2 regions of the Lelliottia sp. JS-SCA-14 genome follow, and region 1 is predicted to be linked to the other one. Evidence: predicted binding sites of a transcription regulator. Region 1 holds the regulator's gene; the other holds the start of a gene.
What was found. Region 1 encodes CRP, which controls carbon source genes, mostly activating them, when cyclic AMP is high. Its sites were predicted from a motif close to ATGTGANNNNNNTCACAT; they were not measured.
Positions count from the first base shown of each region.

Region 2: the regulator CRP is predicted to act here: its motif matches at 2,635-2,652, upstream of drpB (cell division protein DrpB).

Region 1 covers NZ_CP141606.1:4,442,124-4,446,882, reverse strand. Annotated here, with positions in the region: gene argD (bifunctional acetylornithine/succinyldiaminopimelate transaminase) at 1-282, shown strand, start outside; gene U9O48_RS20845 (YccS/YhfK family putative transporter) at 316-2,403, opposite strand; gene crp (cAMP-activated global transcriptional regulator CRP) at 2,462-3,094, opposite strand; gene U9O48_RS20835 (OsmC family protein) at 3,401-3,805, shown strand; gene U9O48_RS20830 (phosphoribulokinase) at 3,892-4,759, opposite strand, start outside.
Region 2 covers NZ_CP141606.1:3,017,808-3,022,566, forward strand. Annotated here, with positions in the region: gene U9O48_RS14190 (very short patch repair endonuclease) at 1-100, opposite strand, end outside; gene U9O48_RS14195 (DNA cytosine methyltransferase) at 81-1,514, opposite strand; gene U9O48_RS14200 (phosphohydrolase) at 1,564-2,259, opposite strand; gene drpB (cell division protein DrpB) at 2,308-2,577, opposite strand; gene U9O48_RS14210 (N-acetylmuramic acid 6-phosphate etherase) at 2,789-3,652, opposite strand; gene U9O48_RS14215 (sensor histidine kinase) at 3,817-4,759, shown strand, end outside.

The DNA.
Region 1 (4,759 bases):
CGCGAGCAGTTTGTGCAGCATCTTCAGCAGATCGACGCTCAGTATGATGTGTTCAGCGATATTCGTGGCATGGGGCTGCTGGTTGGCGCGGAGCTGAAACCGCAGTACAAAGGCCGCGCGCGTGATTTCCTCCACGCCGCCGCGCACGAAGGGGTGATGGTGCTCAATGCGGGGCCAGACGTGATGCGCTTTGCGCCGTCGCTGGTGGTGGAGAGCCAGGATATCGACGACGGCATGAATCGCTTTGCGAGTGCAGTGAAGAAGATCGTTCAGGTTTTGTAGGCCGGGTAAGGCGAAGCCGCCACCCGGCAAAACTCACGACTCTTTGCGCCGCAAAATCCGCGTCAACCAAATCCCGTGATGCGGACGCTGACGCCATGCCACCGACGAAATGGTGTGCATGGTGTTCAAATGCCCTAATACCCGCTGCAAATGCTGCTCGAGGGTGCTCATCGGCCCATGGGTCAGCGTCTCTGGCGCTTCCAGAATGTTCGAATCCCCCGATTCTCCCGGCGCGTCGTACTCCAGACGCTGCTGACAGCGCTGCAACGCAATTTCACACGACTGCAAATACCGCTGCGCCAGATCCGGCGTCAGCATCGTGTGCTCGCGCGCCAGCGTGGTCATGGCGTTGATATGCTCGACGATAAACTGGCTGTGCGTCACCCACAGTTTCATATCCGCCAGATAGTGCGAGTTAAAGCCCGGCTCCTGCATCGCCTGGTTTAGCGAGTTAAACAGGGCGTTGTGCGCCTGGTTGACCTTCATGCGCTGATAGGCCAGCGGCGAGGCTTTCGGGTCGTCGCTCAGTATCAAACGAATCGCCTGCTGATCGGCTTCGAGCGCATCGTGGGCGTTCTGGCGTAACAAGCCGCTTTGCCATTGCGGCCACAGCCAGACCATGCCGCCGAAGGCGATCAAACAGCCAATAAGCGTATCCACCAGCCGCGCGACAATGTACTGCTCGCCGTTCAGGGTCAGGAGTTGCAGGGTATATACCGCCGTCACCGTAAACCCGACCATCGCCCAGCCATAGTTTTTACGGATGATCAGATAGCCCACGAGCGTAATCACCAGCATTCCCGCGAGGGTGTAGCCGTCGGGAACGTGGAAGTGCAGCGTCACCCCGGCAATCACTAACCCGGCAAAAGTCCCGAGCGCCCTGTGAAGAATGCGCACTCGCGTGGCGCCATAGCCGTTCTGGGTGACAAACAGCACGGTCATGAGGATCCAGTAGGGCTTCGGTAAGTGCAGCGCGACGCCCATCAGGCTCGCCACGCTGAGCATGACGCTGATGCGCGCGGCGTTGCGCAGGGCGGAGGATTTCAGCGACAGATAGCTTTTCAGCGCGGGCAGCAGCGGCAGACGTTTTTGCTTATCGGCCATCAGGTCGCGGGAGTAGAGCGGACGCTGGGTGCGCAGCACGCGCGCGATGCGGCTAAAGTGCCATGCGCAGAACTGTCCGACCGGGTTATCCGGGTGCTGGCGCGCGATTTTCTCCAGCGCTCCCAGCTGCTTATCCATGGTAAAGCGCGTCGGGTAGCGGTGATACAGAATATCGTCCGCCAGCACGCGCAGGCGAGTCGCGACCGTCTGGGCATTCCAGCGGATCACCGCCTCGGCGTGGCTGCGTTCCACCAGCTTTTGCACCTCCTGCGGGTGATGCAGGCTGACGGAGATATGCTCCTGCAGATCCAGCCCGACCTGGAAGACGCGCAGCAGGCGTTTGTATTCATGATTTTTATTGGCCGCCAGCATGTGCAGCTGCTGATAACACTGGCTGATGAGATCGACCACTTTTTGCTGGCGCGACAGCAGCGGTGGCAGGGACTTTTCGGGGTCAGTGTGCTGCGTCAGCAGGGTGTATTTAGCTTCGCAATATTCGGCGAGCTGGACGTAGAGCAGGCTCAGGGATTCGCGCAGCGGCTGCTCTCGCCACATCCAGAACCAGAACCAGTTAAACAGCCCGTACCACAGCGTGCCGGCGGCATAGATCAGCAGCGGCTCCCAGACGGGCATATTTCCGGCGAGACTCAGCGTGAAAATGGCGGCAATGAGCGATGCGGGCAGCAGGCGGGCGTGAAGCGCGCTGATCTCCGCCGTGACGCCCAGCGTCATCGCCAGCACGGTCAGAATGAGCGGCAGCGGGATATCGCGCGCCAGCAGCAGCTGCACGGCGAGGCTGCATCCGGCAAACAGGCAGCCGCCGATAATCAGACGTTTGAAAAAGCGTTTGTGGGGAGTATCGAGACCGGCAATGTTGCAGCAGGCGGGGACGAGAGAGAACAGCAGCCCCTGTTGCAGATGACCGAGGATCAAACCAACGGCCACGGGAAGACATAACACCAGAGTTTGACGTAGTGCGTAGTTAACTTCCGGGTGATAAATCAGCCTGCGCCACATAGTCGTCAGAGACAAAAACGGCGTGACATCTTGCGATGGCACGCCGAATTTTGCGGAATTAACGGGTCCCGTAGACCACGATAGTTTTACCGTGAGCGGAGATCAGGTTTTGATCTTCCAGCATTTTCAGGATACGACCTACGGTTTCGCGAGAACAGCCCACGATCTGACCAATTTCCTGACGGGTAATTTTAATTTGCATACCGTCCGGGTGGGTCATGGCGTCAGGTTGTTTCGCCAGGTTCAGCAGCGTCTGCGCGATGCGACCGGTGACGTCCAGGAAAGCGAGGTTGCCCACTTTCTCGGAAGTGACCTGCAGGCGGCGAGCCATCTGCGAAGAAAGGCGCATCAGGATGTCCGGGTTCACCTGGATCAGCTGACGGAATTTCTTGTAGGAGATCTCAGCGACTTCACACGCGGTTTTCGCACGCACCCAGGCGCTACGTTCCTGGCCTTCTTCAAACAGGCCCAGTTCACCGATGAAATCGCCCTGGTTCAGATAAGAAAGGATCATCTCTTTCCCTTCTTCATCTTTGATCAGCACTGCCACCGAGCCTTTGACGATGTAATACAACGTTTCCGCTTTTTCACCCTGGTGAATCAGCGTGCTCTTCGATGGGTACTTATGAATGTGGCAATGAGACAAGAACCATTCGAGAGTCGGGTCTGTTTGCGGTTTGCCAAGCACCATGCGCTGTTATCCTCTGTTATAAGCTGTCTCAGAGTCAAAATCGCATCCTGACTCTGGGGTTGCAATCGAATTCTTACCCGTACCTGGGAAGTGGCTGTCGCACTGTTCGCAGCCAGTAAAGTTTGATGTCCTCTGCATACATGTGTAACGTCAATGTATTACTGTAGCATCGAGACTGTTTTAGCATAGCTTTAGCCGCGTGTCTCCTGGTGTCTCGCTTCAGCATGATGCAGGTCGCCTTCCGTTGCGAGAATTGTAACGCACGCGTAATCTGTTCATAAAAATGCAACTTCGGAGTTAATAAAAATGCAAGCGCGTGTGAAATGGGTTGAAGGTTTAACGTTCCTTGGCGAATCCGCTTCAGGGCACCAGATTTTGATGGACGGTAACTCCGGAGATAAAGCGCCAAGCCCGATGGAAGTGGTGCTGATGGCGGCTGGCGGGTGCAGCGCGATTGACGTGGTGTCGATTCTGCAAAAAGGCCGTCACGATGTGACCGACTGCGAAGTGAAGCTGACCTCAGAGCGTCGCGAAGAAGCGCCGCGTCTGTTTACGCATATCAATCTGCATTTTATCGTCACCGGAAAAGAGCTGAAAGATGCCGCCGTGTCCCGCGCGGTGGATCTGTCTGCGGAGAAGTACTGCTCTGTGGCGCTGATGCTGGAAAAAGCGGTGAAGATTACGCATTCGTATGAAGTGATTGACGCTTAAAACAAAGCCCGGTGGCGCTACGCTTACCGGGCCTACAAAAGCATGAACGTAGGCCGGATAAGCGCAGCGCCATCCGGCAACAAACCTCAGGCGATCTTCTTGCCTTCCATCAACCGCTGCACCAACGGCATCATGATCAACTCCATCGCCAGCCCCATCTTCCCGCCCGGTACCACCAGCGTATTGATATGCGAAATGAATGAGCCCTGCAGCATCGCCAGCAGCCACGGGTAATCAATGCCTTCCAGGTTACGGAAATGGATCACCACAAAGCTTTCATCCAGTGAAGGAATGGTTTTCGCTGCAAACGGGTTAGAGGTGTCGACTGTTGGAACGCGCTGGAAGTTGATGTGGGTGCGGGAAAACTGCGGCGTCAGGAAGTTAATGTAATCCTCCATCGAACGCACCACCGAATCCATCACCGCTTCGCGCGAATGGCCGCGCTCGCTCATGTCGCGGGTCAGCTTTTGAATCCACTCCAGATTGACAATCGGCACCACGCCGACCAGCAGATCCACGTGGCGCGCCACGTCATGCTGCGGCGTCACCACGCCGCCGTGCAATCCTTCGTAAAACAGCACGTCAGTCGGCTCCGGCAGGGGCTGCCACGGAGTGAATGTGCCTGGCACCTGATTCCAGGGTACCGCTTCATCGTAGGTGTGCAGGTATTTGCGCGACTGGCCTTTGCCCGTGTGGCCGTAGTCCTGAAAGGTTTGTTCCAGCAGGCCAAAGTCGTTGGCGTCTGGCCCGAAGTAACTGATGTGCTTGCCTAAATCGCGGGCCTTGCGGATAGCCATGTCCATTTCAGGACGGGTGAAGCGATGAAAGCTATCGCCCTCCACCTCGGCCGCGCGCAGGTTGAGCTGCGCGAAGATCTTGCGAAAAGCGAGGCTGGTGGTGGTGGTTCCCGCACCACTCGAACCCGTAACGGCAATAACCGGATGTCTGGCGGAC
Region 2 (4,759 bases), 1.4 Mb from region 1:
GGGTTAGCAGCCCCGCCAGCCGTTTTTCAATCGCGGTGTCACGCGTGCCGATGGCACGCATGTTTTTACTGCGCGTCGCCTTACTGTGCACATCCGTCATTGACGGCCTCGCCCAGACGCAGTTTGACGGCCTGTTTGATCCGCGATTCGAGCAGTTTTGCCACCGCCGCAAAGGCCGGCACCACCACGGAGTTGCCAAACTGGCGATAGGCCTGGGTATCCGACACCGGAATGCGGAAGCGATAGCCCTGCGGCGATTCGAAGCCCATCAGACGCGCGCACTCGCGCGGCGTTAAGCGGCGCGGGCGATGTTGCTGATTGTTCGGGTCGTCGAAATTCACTTCGCCCAGCGCTTTATCCCAGCCTCTGTCGATCAGGATTTCGGCACCGTCTTTGTAATAGCGGGCCGACAGCGTGCGAGTGACGCTGTGCGGATTAGTCGGGTCGACCATGCCAAACCCGAAGCCGTTGCCCTTCGCCTGATGTTTTTTGGCATAGCGGTAAAGGTATTTCCACAGCACCGGCGTGAGGATAAATTTGGCGTCCACCACCGGTTCGAGCAGCTCGGCAATGGAAGGTCGATGCGCGGGATAGAGCGACGGAATACCGCGCAGCGTGAAGTTGCCCTTCAGGTTCAGATCGCGGCGGAAGCCCACCAGCACAATGCGTTCCCGGTGCTGCGGCAGGAAGTGTTTGCCGTCGATAATCTTGGGATCGTCCGCGCCCATGTCCTGCGAATCGGACACGTCATAGCCCAGTTCATCCAGCGTTTGCATGATGATGCGGAAGGTTTTGCCGCCATCGTGGCTTTTGAGGTTTTTGACGTTTTCCAGCACAAAAATTGGCGGTCGACGGGCGTCGATGATCCGCACCACGTCAAAAAACAGCGTGCCCTGCGTATCGCAGGCGAAACCGTGAGCGCGGCCGAGGGCGTTCTTTTTCGACACGCCCGCCAGCGAGAACGGCTGGCACGGGAAGCCCGCGAGCAACACATCATGCTGAGGAATATTTTGTCGGATGTGCTCCGCCGCCTCGTCGTCGCTGACGCCAGGTTTGTGGCTTAGGGTGACGTCGCGGATATCTTCGTTGAAATGATGCGTGTGCGGATCGCAGTACCAGTTGGCTTTGTAGGTGCGCACCGCGTGTTTGTTCCATTCGCTGGTAAACACGCACTGGCCGCCGATGGCCTCAAAACCGTTGCGGATCCCGCCGATACCGGCAAACAGATCGACAAAGCGGAAAGCATAATTGGGATGAATGGCCGGTGGGCGCGGAAGCAGGTTTTGCAGGTAAGTAAATTCCCGCTCGCTCAGGCGGTGCCCTGCCCTGTCGCTGGTAACCAGTCGTTTGAGGATCGCCGGGCTCCAGTGGCTTTCACCTTGCGCATTCAGCTCATTGACCAGGGTTTTCGCATCATAGATGGTCAGCAGTTTGCTCAATAACGCCTGCACCGTGGCCGTGGATTTCTCTGCCAGCAGAAGTGCGGGCGCTATCACTGATCGTTTTTCCTGCATACCTTTAACCGGGCAAAAGAGACTGAGGACAGATTACCATAGTTCCGCTTTACACATCGCGCTGGAATCGGCGCAGCGCCTGCGTATCTATCCCGAGACAATCGCCCTGCAGCTCGGCGCTCAATTTCGCCATAAACTGCACTAAAAAGCTGGCGTTGTGACGGGCCAGCTCGCGGCCCATCCCGGTCTGCATGGTCTCCGGAAGGCGCAGCAGTTTGGTCTGGAAATGGTCGAGGGCAAACTGTTTGTCGTTTAAGTCGCGCGCATCGGCAAAGGGATCGTTGGCATCGAACAGCGCCACACCCAGTGAACCCGATACGGCGAAGACGCGCGCCAGACCGATCGCGCCGAGGGCCTCCAGCCGGTCCGCGTCCTGAACAATTTTGGCCTCAAGAGTCTGCGGCGCGATTCCCGCGCTGAAGCTGTGCGCTTCGATGGCGTGTTCAACCGCAGGAATGCTTGCTTTGGGGAAATCCGGGAAATCGTCCGTGAGGATCTGCCGGGTTTTGCGCGCCGCAAGCTTTGAAGAGTGGCTGCGTTGGGGATGATTTTTAGGCAGGCTGACGATGTCATGGAAATAACAGGCCGTGAGGACCACCAGCGCGTCGACGGCTTGCCCCACCATCATCCGCTGCGCGGTCATCCACACGCGGCGGAAATGTGAAATGTCATGCGCCGCGTCATCGGTTTCGTGATGTTCCGTTAGCCAGGCTTCGAAGCGTTGCGGCCAGTGAGCAAGTTCCATGATCTCTCCTTTACGAAACGCTCACCTTAACAACTTTCCGCAAGCCAATCACTCGTTGTTGTCGCGCGGGCGCGTGTACCAGGCGATAGCGCCCAGAATGCCGCCCACCGAGCCCAGCACCAGGAACCCGAGAAACGCCCCGAGCCACTTCCCGCTGGTCGATCCTAAATCGCCCTCGACGACCATATTCGGCGCGGAGGGAATTTTGCTGACCACCCACAGATAGCGGAGCATCGCCCAGACAAAGTATCCGCAAAATGTGTAAAACGCCCACAGGGCGAGTTTGCCTCCCAGGCCACGCGAGTTGTTCTGTTCCATGTTTAACCTTTACTGCCGCGGTAATGGCGTTACCGCTCTCACATTGCGAGCTCAAAAGTGTGAATAAAGTCACATTTTGGCACTCTTTGCGTCGTCATGCGACGGTAAAGGTCGAGGGATTTATCTTAAGTTGATCGGACGCAAGTAAAAATCAGAATCTCGAAAACACCAAAGGCCGCATCTGCGGCCTTTTTGTTCACAAGCTCAAGGGTTACGGCGCTTCCTGCAACGCCACGCGAATAAACCCGTTATTCTGCTCCAGTAATTCACGCGCCTGCCAGGCGTCCAGACCGGTCATCACCGTTAGCACGGCGGTTTTGCAGTGGTGGTTGCAGCTTTCCAGCGCCGCTTTGGCAACCGTGCGCGTGCAGCCGCCCGCCTCCATCACAATCGCGATCTGCCGTTCGGCCCACTTGATGCTTTTCGCTTCCAGGTCCACGCGCATATTGCTGTAAACCCGACCGGTGCGGACGGCGAGTCCCGTCGCAATCATATTGAGGATCAGTTTTTGCGCCATGCCCGCTTTGGCGTTGTTAAAGCCCGCCACCACATCTGGTCCAGTTTGTGGCGCGATAATCATGCTCGCCAGCTGCGCGGCTTCGCTCTGTTCATCGCTGGTAATGATGGCAACCGGTGAACTCAGGGACCAGGCGTGGCGCATCGCCCCCCAGACCCACGGCGTTTTGCCGCTGACGGAGAGCGCGAGCATCATGTCGTGCTCGCCAAAATTCATGGCCTGCAGATCGGCCACCCCGCGATCGTAATTTCCCGCGCCGTCTCCGGCATCAAGCCCAATGACCGGATGTTTGCCCGGGGCGTACTCCAGCGCCGCATGCAGCGCTGCGCGACCAGACGGCCCGGCGCCGACAATAAACAGCCGTCCGCCGTGGCTCAGAGTGGCCGCGGCGTTATCCACCACGCGGGCGATGACAGGTAAAAAGGGAGTGATGGAGTCGGTAATGCATTTATCATCCTGATGAATCACATTGAGCATGTCCAGGGTCGACAACCTGTCGATATCCGCCGTTTCCGCGTGGCGTCTCTCCGTGACCAAACCGTTCAGCTTAACGCTCATAAACTGCCTCCTTGTTATGAATTCCCCCACACTATAAAGTGTTTTATATGGATGACCTGCGAGGGGGGTCACGAAAAGAGCAGCATTCGTCAGCTTTTACATCGCTTTAAGAAAGCGCCATCATCAGCGATAATTACCCCTTTCTAATTATCCACGGGGTTTCGATGAGCGATTTGCAGCCTTTAGCCACGACGCGCAAGCGCCCGATGAAACTCAACACTCTGGTCACCCTGATGGTGTGCGGCGTGATGGGGTCGGTGTTACTGGTGATTTTTGCGCTCTATTTTGTGCAGGTCACCCGCGCCACGCGCGACGGCGTGAAAGATACCGCCCTGGCGATTGCCCGTACGCTTGCCGATAGCCCCGATGTCAAACGCGGCTTACAGCACTCACCTGAAAACAGCCCTATTCAGTCCGTCGCCGATGCCGTCACCCGCCGCAACGATCTGCTCTTCGCCGTCGTCACCAATATGCAGGGCGTGCGCTACTCTCACCCGAATAACACCCTGCTCGGCAAACGCTTTATCGGGGAAGACATCAGACCGGCGCTGGAAGGGAAGGAAAATGTGGCGGTCAACCACGGCGTACTGGCCGAAGCCTTACGTGTCTTCACTCCGGTTTATAACGATCAGCACCAGCAGATTGGCGTGGTCGCGATTGGGATTTCGCTTAACAAAGTGGATGAACAGATCAGTCGCAGCCGCTGGGGCGCCATCTGGGCGATACTCTTCAGCGCGCTGATGGGCACGCTGGGGACCTGGGGGCTGGTGCATCTTCTGAAGCGGATTTTGTTCGGGCTGGAGCCCTATGAAATCTCCACCCTGTTTGAACAGCGTCAGGCGATGCTGCAATCCCTGAAAGAAGGCGTCATTGCCGTCGACAGCGAGGGGCGCGTCACGATGATTAACCACGCCGCCCGCCAGATCCTCCTCCTGCCTGCGGGCAATACGGACGAGCCGCGGCACATGCCGATGCTCGCCTCTCTGCGCCGCGTCTCGCAGACCGGCAAAGCCTTGCAGGATCAGGAGATCGACTGCAACGGGCGTCTGCTGCTGTGCAACACCTTCCCGGTCAGAAGCCAGAGCGCGGTCATTGGTGCGATCAGCA